2 regions of the Pantoea sp. SGAir0184 genome follow, and region 2 is predicted to be linked to the other one. Evidence: predicted binding sites of a transcription regulator. Region 2 holds the regulator's gene; the other holds the start of a gene.

Region 1 (5,157 bases), 1.0 Mb from region 2:
ATGCATGTAGCAAGCCAAACTCGTTCTCTGCATGTAGGAATTTATGGCGCATTATTTCATATTTACTTTTTTGTGTCTGATGCTTTTATCCGATGCACTGGCATCGTCATTCAGTGTGAATATTTCCGGTAACGTGATGGTACCTGCCGACTGTAAAATAAATAATGGTATGCCGATTAGTGTTAATTTCGGTGATGTGCGCACCGATAAAATAGATGGGAAAGCGTATCAGCAACCTGTGTCATTTACGCTTTCCTGCACTAATCTTCCCTCTAATGCGCTTAAACTCCAGCTACAGGGGAATGCAGCCAGCTTTGATAGCGGTGCGTTACGCGCATCAGTCAGCGGTTTAGGTATTGCGTTTTTTAAGTCTAACGCTGAAAGGTTAAATATTAATACCAGCTGGGTAAACTTTACTTATCCCGCGCTGCCGGTTATTACGGCCGTCCCGGTGAAAGATAACAGCAGTAGTTTAACGGGTGGAAGTTTTACTTCAGCGGCAACACTGGTAGTGGAACTGCAATAAATGAAACGTATGTGGTTAATGGCACTATTGCTGCCCGCTATGCTGAAGTATAGCGCAGTGGCTGCTTTCAGCGTGCAGGCTAACTTCAGTGGAAAACTCATCGAGCCGCCGTTATGTCAGATTAACGGCGAAAAGCCAATTCTAGTGGAGTTTGGTTCAGTGGTTATTTCCCAAATCAATGGCGACAGCTACAGAAAACCTGTCTCCTGGACGTTAACCTGTAGCAATAATCCCGATAAGAGTATGCGTGTACAAATCAGTGGCACCGGAAGCGCATTTAATTCTGCTTTGCTGGCGACCAGCCAGCGTGATTTGGCGATTCAGATATTAAGCGGTAAAAATGGCGAAAACGCCCTGGCACTGAATAACTGGCTGCCGTTTACCTTTCCTGCGCTGCCCGTCATTCAGGTGGTACCGGTGAAAAAAAACGCCGCGGTGTTAACCAGCGGTGACTTTTCTGCTTTTGCTGCGCTGGTGGTTGAGTACCAGTAGATGATCGGCGTTGACGCAACCACAGGATTAGACCAATGCTAACAGGGCTTGTTTTCCGCTATCTGGCTTTTTTCGCTGGCCTGCTGCTGTTCTTTTCAGCGCAAGCGATGGAAGCCCCGCGCGTGGATGGCATTCGCTGGGTCAACGCAAGCCAGGTTGAAATTACCTGGTCAGTGGTGGATGTCGGTATGATATCCGGCTATGCCCGCTGTAACTCTTCAGAGAGAACCTGCGCAGCAGGCATCGGTGTCAGCGCCTGGTTTATCGGGCATGGCACCGTATTCAGCGCTGCGGGCGGGCCACAAATTTACGTCGATCAGGGCGAGAGCCTGGCCTCGGTGGCTGAACGTTTTATCCGTTTTAATGGTCGGGGTGGCAAGTTTCTGCGTAACTCAGATACCCGTTATTACAGTTCATACTGCGGCAGCTTTGTGACAGCCTCCGCGACCGTAACTGACTATTCCGGAATGGTTGCGCCCTGGGCACCTTGCGTCAACATTCCGGTGGTGCCGGTATCCTGTTCGGTAAGCGGAGCCGCGCTGAATATTAATCATGGTACGCTGGCCCCGGCCGCCGTTAATGGCGCCAAAGCCAGCGTTAACTTCTCGCTTTTCTGCAACCGTGATGTGAATATCAGTTTTGCGCTTGCCGGTGGGATCAATATCCTCAAACTGAGCAACAACATCAGTACGCTGTTATCACTGGCTGACGGGAGTCTGAATAAACCGCGATTAGTGCGGGCTAACGTGACGACGCCGTTCACGCTGATTTCGACGCTCTCCTCAACAACCCCCAGTCCCGGTAACTTTACCGGCAGCACGGTGGTTTTCATTAATTACCTCTGATTTGCCAGCCGACCCGGTTGTCATATAACTGTCACAATTCGTACATTTCACTGTCATCAAACTGTCCTATTTTGCCTCCAGCAGCAATCAATGACTCTTACTAAAACGGCGTCAAGCCTGATTTTTAATCCCCTGGAGGGAACATGACACTGATGCGTAGCACCGTAGCCCGAATTCTCGCCGCCACCTTCGCAGTAAGCGCGGTTTCTGCTTTTGCAGCCACCGACCTGACAGGCGCAGGCGGGACGTTCCCGGCACCGGTTTATGCCAAGTGGGCAGCAGAGTATCAGCAAGCCACCGGTAGCAAAATCAACTATCAGGGTATTGGTTCCTCGGGTGGCGTGAAGCAAATCATCGCCAAAACCGTGGATTTCGGTGCGTCCGATGCGCCGATGAAAGAAGAAGATCTGCAGAAAAATGGCCTGTTCCAGTTCCCGACGGTGATCGGTGGCGTGGTGCTGGCGGTGAACATTCCCGGCGTTAAATCTGGTGAGCTGACGCTCGACGGTAAAACGGTCGGCGACATCTATCTCGGCACCATCAAAAAGTGGAACGATCCGGCGATCACCAAACTGAACCCGGGCGTGAAGCTGCCAGACACCAACATCAACGTGGTGCGCCGCGCGGATGGTTCCGGCACCTCTTTCGTCTTCACCAGCTACCTGTCTAAAGTGAATGAGACCTGGAACAGCAAAATCGGTAAAGGCAACACCGTCAACTGGCCAACCGGTCTGGGCGGTAAAGGTAATGACGGCGTGGCCGCGTTTGTACAGCGTCTGCCAGGCTCGATTGGCTACGTAGAGTACGCCTACGCCAAACAGAACAACCTGACTTACACCAAACTGGTTGATGCCGATGGCAAGCCAGTGGCACCGAGCGAAGCCAGCTTTGCGAACGCCGCCAAAGGCGCTGACTGGAGCAAATCCTTTGCCCAGGACCTGACCTTCCAGAAAGGCAACGACGCATGGCCGATCACTTCAACCACCTTCATCCTGATCTACAAAGAGCAGGCGAATGCAGAGAAGGGCAGTGAAGTGCTGAAGTTCTTTGACTGGGCGTACAAAGGCGGCAGCAAAACGGCTACGGCGCTGGATTACGCTGCGCTGCCAGAGAGCGTAGCGAATCAGATTCGTGCTGCCTGGAAAGCCAACATCAAAGACAGTTCCGGTAAAGCGCTGTACCAGTAAGTGTATGACCCGGCCAGCGTCCGCGCTGGCCAGCCTGATGGGCGGCCTTGTTGCCGCCCTGATTACCCTCTGAGATCGAGAATTCTATGGCTGCCACTAAGCCGACGTTTAAAGCACCGGGCAAGCAAGGCGACATGATATTCGGCGCGCTGGTGAAGCTCTCCGCGCTAATCGTGTTACTGCTGCTGGGTGGCATTATCGTCTCCCTGATTTTCTCCTCCTGGCCGAGCATCCAGAAATTTGGCTTCTCCTTTCTGTGGACCAAAACCTGGGATGCGCCAAACGAAGAATTTGGTGCGCTGGTGCCGATTTACGGCACCCTCATGACCTCACTGATTGCCTTAATCATCGCGGTGCCGGTGAGTTTCGGTATCGCCCTGTTTCTGACCGAACTGGCGCCAAACTGGCTGCGCCGTCCGCTGGGTACCGCGATTGAGCTGCTGGCGGCCATTCCCAGCATCGTGTACGGCATGTGGGGCCTGTTTATCTTTGCTCCGCTGTTCGCGGAGTATTTCCAGACGCCGGTTGGCGACGTGCTGGCAAATATCCCGATCGTCGGCGCGCTGTTCTCCGGTCCGGCCTTCGGCATCGGCATTCTGGCGGCGGGCGTGATCCTCGCCATCATGATCATCCCTTACATCGCCTCGGTGATGCGCGATGTGTTCGAACAGACGCCGGTAATGATGAAAGAGTCAGCCTACGGCATCGGCTGTACCACCTGGGAAGTGATCTGGCGCATCGTGCTGCCGTTTACCAAAAACGGCGTGATCGGCGGCGTGATGCTGGGGCTCGGCCGCGCGCTGGGCGAAACCATGGCGGTCACCTTTATCATCGGTAATACCTACCAGCTGGACAGCGCGTCGCTGTTTATGCCCGGCAACAGTATCACCTCAGCGCTGGCGAACGAGTTCGCCGAAGCCGAATCCGGCGTGCACGTGGCGGCGCTGATGGAGCTTGGCCTGATTCTGTTCGTGATTACCTTTATCGTTCTGGCGATCTCCAAACTGATGATCCTGCGTCTGGCGAAGAGTGAAGGAGCCCGTTCATGACAGCAATAGAAATGCAGGCGCGCGCCGAGCTGGAAGCCTCACGCCGTAAAATGCAGGCGTGGCGCAGCACCAAAAACAAAATTGCCCTGACGCTCTCGCTGCTGACCATGGCGTTCGGCCTGTTCTGGCTGATCTGGATTTTGTTCACCACCGTCACGAAAGGGATCGATGGCCTGAGCTGGACGCTGTTAACCGAATCCACGCCGCCGCCCAACACCGCGGGCGGTGGTCTGGCGAACGCCCTGGCGGGCAGCGGCCTGCTGATCTTCTGGTCCACCTTCTTTGGCACGCCGCTGGGCATTCTGGCGGGTATCTACCTGGCAGAATATGGCCGCAAGCACTGGCTGGCGGAAGTGATTCGCTTCATCAACGACATCCTGCTGTCCGCACCGTCAATTGTGGTCGGCCTGTTCGTGTACACCATCGTGGTGGCGCAGATGCAGCACTTCTCCGGCTGGGCCGGTGTGATAGCGCTGGCGCTGCTACAGGTGCCTATTGTGATTCGTACCACCGAGAACATGCTGCGGCTGGTGCCGGACAGCATGCGTGAAGCGGCTTATGCGCTGGGCACGCCGAAGTGGAAGATGATCTCAGCTATTACGCTGAAAGCCTCGGTCTCCGGCATCATTACCGGTGTGCTGCTGGCGATTGCGCGCATTGCCGGTGAAACCGCACCGCTGCTGTTCACCGCGCTGTCGAACCAGTTCTGGAGCACCGACATGATGCAGCCGCTGGCCAACCTGCCGGTGACCATCTTCAAATTCGCCATGAGCCCGTTTGCCGAATGGCAGAGCCTGGCGTGGGCCGGTGTGCTGATTATTACGCTGTGCGTGCTGCTGCTGAACATCGTGGCGCGCGTGATTTTCGCCAAAGGCAAACACTAATTTTCCGGCGCGGCTTCGGCGGCGCTGCACATGAGAGATGAGCAATGAGTATGGCAACTCCTTCTGCCGGTAAAATTCAGGTGCGCAATCTGAACTTCCACTACGGTAAGTTCCACGCGCTGAAGAACATTAATCTGGATATCGCCAAAAACCAGGTGACGGCGTTTATCGGTC
Region 2 (5,157 bases):
CCCTGCCGGCGGCAATAGAAGAAAATTCAGGGGACGTGAAAAAAATTCATGATCGGTCAGCGTGAATTAGTTTTGCGCAATCGCCGCGCGCGCCTGCGCGATCTGGCTGTCGGACAGCGGCAGGTAGCCGGCCTCCGTTACGCGGCGCTGGCCCTGCGCAGAGAGCACCTGCTGCAGAAAGGCGGCGACCAGCGGCGGCAGCGGTTTGCCGGGCGCCTTGTTAGCGTAAATATACAGCGGGCGCGACCACGGATAACGGCCGCTGCGGATCGATTCGGCATCTGGCATAACGCTGTCGCCGCTGGCGGTGACGATTGGCAGGGTTTTCACGCCGCTCAGGTGAAAGCCAAAGCTGGCGTAGCCGATGCTGTTCGGCGTGCTGGCGACCGCCTGCACCACCGCCGCCGAGCCGGGAAACTCCGCGACGTCAGCGCGGAAATCGCCGCGACACAGCGCCTGCTGCTTGAAAAAGCCCCAGGTGCCGGAAGCGGAGTTACGGCCAAAGCGCTGAATACTGCGCGTTGCCCAGTTCGCCGTATGCAGGCCAACATCGCCCCAGCGCTGTGGCACCTGCTGTGCGCCGCATAGCCGGGTAACGGAGAACAGCGCATCCAGCTGCGGCTGACTGATGGACGGCAGCGGATTGTCCTGATTAACCACCACCACCAGCGCATCCATCGCCACCGGCACCGCCAGCGGCGCATAGCCATAGCGCGCGATAAACAGCTGACGCTCATCCACCTGCATCGGACGGCTCATGGCGCCAAGCTGAGCGGCCCCGGCGGCCAGCGCGGTCGGCGCCGTCGACGATCCCGCCGCCTGCACCTGCACATTAACGCCCGGCGACTGACGGCTGAAATCTTCGCCCCACAGCGTCATCAGATAGCCCAGCGTGTCCGAGCCCACGCTGCTCAGGTTGCCGGTCAGCATGCTTTGCTGAGCCGTCGCCAGCAGCGGGCACAGTAATAAAAGAGAGAGCAGCAGTGATTTCATCACAGAGTCCGGTGGCGTTTACTGCGCCACATTCTCGCGGATTCCGTTCGCCACAATCAAGCGCGGTGGCAGCACGAAGCGGAAGCAGGTTTCCTGATGCGGCACGCTGCTGATCTCCAGCCGCGTGGTGTGGTGGCCGAGCGCGTGCTTAACAATGGCCAGCCCCAGCCCGCTGCCGCCGGTGGCGCGCGAGCGCGCTTTATCCACGCGGTAGAAGCGTTCGGTCAGGCGCGGCAGATGCTCCTCGCTGATGCCGGGCCCGTTGTCGCACACTTTAAATTCGGCGCCCTGTTTGGTGCGCAGCCAGCTGATGTCGATGCGCGTGCCATCCGGCGTGTGGTTCACCGCGTTATACACCAGATTGGAAATCGCACTGCGCAGCTGTTCATCATTGCCGAACACCTTCAGGTGCGGATCAGTGTGGAAATGGATGCTGTGCCGGCCCTGGCTGAGGGTTTCTGCCTCGCGTTGCAACAGCAGCAGCATGGTCGGCACATCCACCGTCTCTTTCAGGTCAATGGCGGGAGCCGCTTCGATGCGTGACAGCGTCAGCAACTGCTTCACCAGGCTGTCCATGCGTCGCGTTTGCTCCTGCATGGTACTGAGCGCCTTGCTGCGGGTGCGCTCGTTCATCCCGGCATCGTCCATCATCTCCAGATAGCCCTGCAGCACCGTCAGCGGGGTACGCAGTTCATGGCTGACGTTGGCGAAGAAGTTACGCCGCGCTCCTTCCAGCTGGTGCATCTGGGTGACGTCACGCGCCACCATCAGCCACTGACCTTCGCTGTAAGGCATGACGCGGAATTCCATATGATGCTGATTATTCAGCACCAGCGTCAGCGGCTTGTTGAAGTCGCGCTGGCGGATATAGCGGGAGAATTCAGGGTAGCGCAGCAGGTTGAGGATATTCTGGCCGTTATCTTCCGGCCAGCGCAGCCCGAGATGCTGCTGGGCCAGACCGTTACACCAGAAAATGGTGCCCTCTTCGGTGGTGAGCACCACTGCGTCCGGCAGCGACTCGGCCCCGCTGCGAAAGCGTTTGATCAGATTGCCCAGCTCGCGCCGGCGGCGGCGATTGCGCAACTGCATTTGATACAGGCCGTAAAACAGCGGTTCCCAGCTGCCGCGCCCGGTGGGCGGCGTCATTGAACGATCAATCCACAGCCAGTGCGACAGCCGCATCAGATTTTTGAAGTGCCAGAACAGCACGCCGCACACGGCCAGTAACAGCCACCATGGCAGATAGCCAACCAGCAGACCCAGCACCAGCGCAGGCAGACACACCAGCGCCAGCTCGGTCAGTAATCTCTTCCAGGAGAGTCGTTCCAGCACGGTAAAAGACTCCGTTTAGTAGCGGGCAGAGAAACGATACCCTGTTCCGCGAACGGTTTGTACCATGCGATCGTGGCCGGAAACTTCCAGTGCTTTACGTAAACGACGGATATGCACATCCACGGTGCGGTCTTCCACATACACGTTAGTGCCCCACACGTGATTCAGCAGCTGTTCGCGGCTGTATACGCGCTCCGGATGCGTCATAAAGAAGTGCAGCAGTTTGTATTCGGTCGGTCCCATTTCCAGCGGCGTGGTTTCGGACATCACGCGATGCGAGGAGGGATCGAGGCTCAGCCCCTGCATCTCAATCACCTCTTCCACCGCCATCGGTGAGATGCGGCGCATCACGGCTTTAATGCGCGCCATCAGCTCTTTGGGCGAGAACGGCTTGGTGATGTAATCATCGGCGCCCACTTCCAGCCCGCGCACGCGATCTTCCTCTTCGCCGCGCGCCGTCAGCATCATCACCGGAATATCACGCGTCATGGCTTCACGCTTTAAATGTTTGATGAACTGAATGCCGCTGCCGCCGGGTAACATCCAGTCCAGCAGAATCAGATCGGGCCAGGGTTCGATCAGCTTGCCAATCGCGCTGTCATAGTCCTCAGCCTCAATCGGCTGGTAATCGTTTTGTTCCAGCACGAAACATAACATTTCACGGATGGGAGCTTCGTCTTCCACAACCAAAATGCGCTTAGCCATTATTACTCCTGCGATTGTGACAGCATGTCACGGGGGTTTGCGGCGCCATTATGCGTCAGTTTTGTGACACTTTTATGAAAAACCCACCTCATGATAATCAGATAAAAAGCGCAATTGTGACAACCGGTTTCGCTTTTTTTTCATTGCGTTGTTAAGCGGTTATACTGCCGCTTTGCGATAGCAGGCACGGAGCATTCATGCGCATTATTCACACCGCTGACTGGCATCTCGGTCAGTTCTTTTACAGCAAGAGCCGCGCCGCCGAGCACCAGCAATTCCTCGACTGGCTGCTGGCCGCGATTGTGCAGCATCAGGTGGATGCGCTGATCGTCGCTGGCGACCTCTTTGATACCGGTTCGCCGCCCAGCTACGCACGCGAACTGTTTAACCGTTTCGTGGTGGCGCTGCAGCCCAGCGGCTGCCAGCTGATTGTGCTGGCCGGCAACCATGATTCGGTCGCCACGCTGAATGAATCGCGCGAGCTGCTGGCCTGCCTCAATACCCGCGTCATTACCAGCGCCGCGCCCGGCGGCGAGCAGCAGGTGCTGACGCTGCAACAGCGCGACGGCACGCCGGGCGCGCTGCTGTGCGCCATTCCCTATCTGCGTCCGCGCGACATCCTGCGCAGCCAGGCGGGTCAGTCCGGTCGCGATAAGCAGCTGTCGCTGCTGCAGGCGATTGAGCAGCACTATCAGCACTGTTATGCCGCCGCCGTGGCGCAGCGCGAAGCCATGGGCAGTACGCTGCCGATCATCGCCACCGGGCATCTCACTACCGTGGGCGTCAGCAAGAGCGAATCGGTGCGTGATATCTACATCGGCACGCTGGACGCCTTTCCGGCGCAGGCCTTCCCGCCAGCCGACTACATTGCGCTGGGCCATATCCATCGCGCGCAGCGCATCGCCGACAGCGATCACATCCGCTACAGCGGTTCGCCGATTGCGCTCAGTTTTGATGAGCTGGGCCGCGAGAAAAGCGTATTCCTGCTGGAATTTAGCACCCGGCTGGAGTCCGTCACACCGCTGGTTATTCCGTCATTCCAGCCGATGCAGATGTTAAAAGGCGCCATGGCGGAGATCGAACAGCAACTGACCGCGTTTCACACCTATGAAGGCGATCTGCCGGTGTGGCTGGATATCGAAATCACTACTCAGGAGTACCTGAGCGACCTGCAGCGCCGCATCGAACAGCTTACCGAGTCGCTGCCGGTTGAGGTGCTGCTGGTGCGCCGCAGCCGCGATCAGCGTCAGCGCAGTCTGGCACGGCTGGAGAACGAAACCCTGAGCGAACTGAAAGTTGAAGAGGTATTTGCCCGCCGGCTGGCGCTGGAGGATCAGCTGGAGGATGAACAGCGCGCGCAGTTAACGCAGCTGTTTCGCAGCACGCTGGCGACGCTGGAGGATCCGGGCGCATGAAAATTCTGACGCTGCGTTTTAAAAATCTCAACGCGCTGCGCGGCGAGTGGTTTATCGATTTCCGCCGCGAGCCGTTTGCCAGCAACGGGCTGTTCGCCATCACCGGCGCCACCGGCGCGGGTAAAACCACGCTGCTGGATGCCATCTGTCTGGCGCTCTATCACCAGACGCCGCGCCTTGGAGGCCTGTCGCAGAGCGAAAATCAGCTGATGACGCGTGACACCGCTGAGTGCCTCGCCGAAGTGGAGTTTGAGATCAAAGGTGAAGCCTGGCGCGCCTTCTGGAGCCAGAACCGCGCGCGCGGCCTGGCGGAAGGTAAACTGCAGGCGCCGCGCGTCGAACTGGCGCGCGTGGCGGACAACCAGATCGTCGCCGATAAAGTCGGTGACAAGCTCAAAGCCATCGAAACCTTGTCCGGTCTCGATTTTGCCCGCTTCACCCGTTCTATGATGCTGTCGCAGGGGCAGTTTGCCGCCTTCCTCAATGCCAAACCCGGCGAGCGCGCCGAGCTGCTGGAGGAGCTGACCGGCACCGAAATCTACGGCCACATCTCGATGCAGATCTACGAGCGCTGGCGCACGGCGCGCGCGTCACTCGACACGCTGCGCGCCCGCGCCGGTGCGGTGCAGTTGCTCGACGACGCCCGCCGCGCCGAACTGGCGCAGCAGCTGGAGCAGCTGACCCGCAGCGAACAGGATCTGAGCGAGCAGCT

The links. The regulator PhoB, encoded in region 2, activates phosphate uptake and scavenging genes when phosphate is short. The targets are predictions, from matches to a motif close to CTGTCATAAAACTGNCNNAT.
Region 1: a site for PhoB is predicted at 1,914-1,933, ahead of pstS (phosphate ABC transporter substrate-binding protein PstS). Genes of this name have one in related genera too.

What each region holds. Positions count from the first base shown of each region.
Region 1 is NZ_CP028050.1:4,226,792-4,231,948, forward strand. Features, by position in the region: gene C1N60_RS19960 (fimbrial protein) at 44-526, shown strand; gene C1N60_RS19965 (fimbrial protein) at 527-1,018, shown strand; gene C1N60_RS19970 (MrpH family fimbial adhesin) at 1,054-1,863, shown strand; gene pstS (phosphate ABC transporter substrate-binding protein PstS) at 2,007-3,050, shown strand; gene pstC (phosphate ABC transporter permease PstC) at 3,137-4,099, shown strand; gene pstA (phosphate ABC transporter permease PstA) at 4,096-4,983, shown strand; gene pstB (phosphate ABC transporter ATP-binding protein PstB) at 5,028-5,157, shown strand, end outside.
Region 2 is NZ_CP028050.1:3,228,010-3,233,166, forward strand. Features, by position in the region: gene C1N60_RS15395 (PstS family phosphate ABC transporter substrate-binding protein) at 67-993, opposite strand; gene phoR (phosphate regulon sensor histidine kinase PhoR) at 1,012-2,325, opposite strand; gene phoB (phosphate response regulator transcription factor PhoB) at 2,341-3,030, opposite strand; gene sbcD (exonuclease subunit SbcD) at 3,228-4,445, shown strand; gene C1N60_RS15415 (AAA family ATPase) at 4,442-5,157, shown strand, end outside.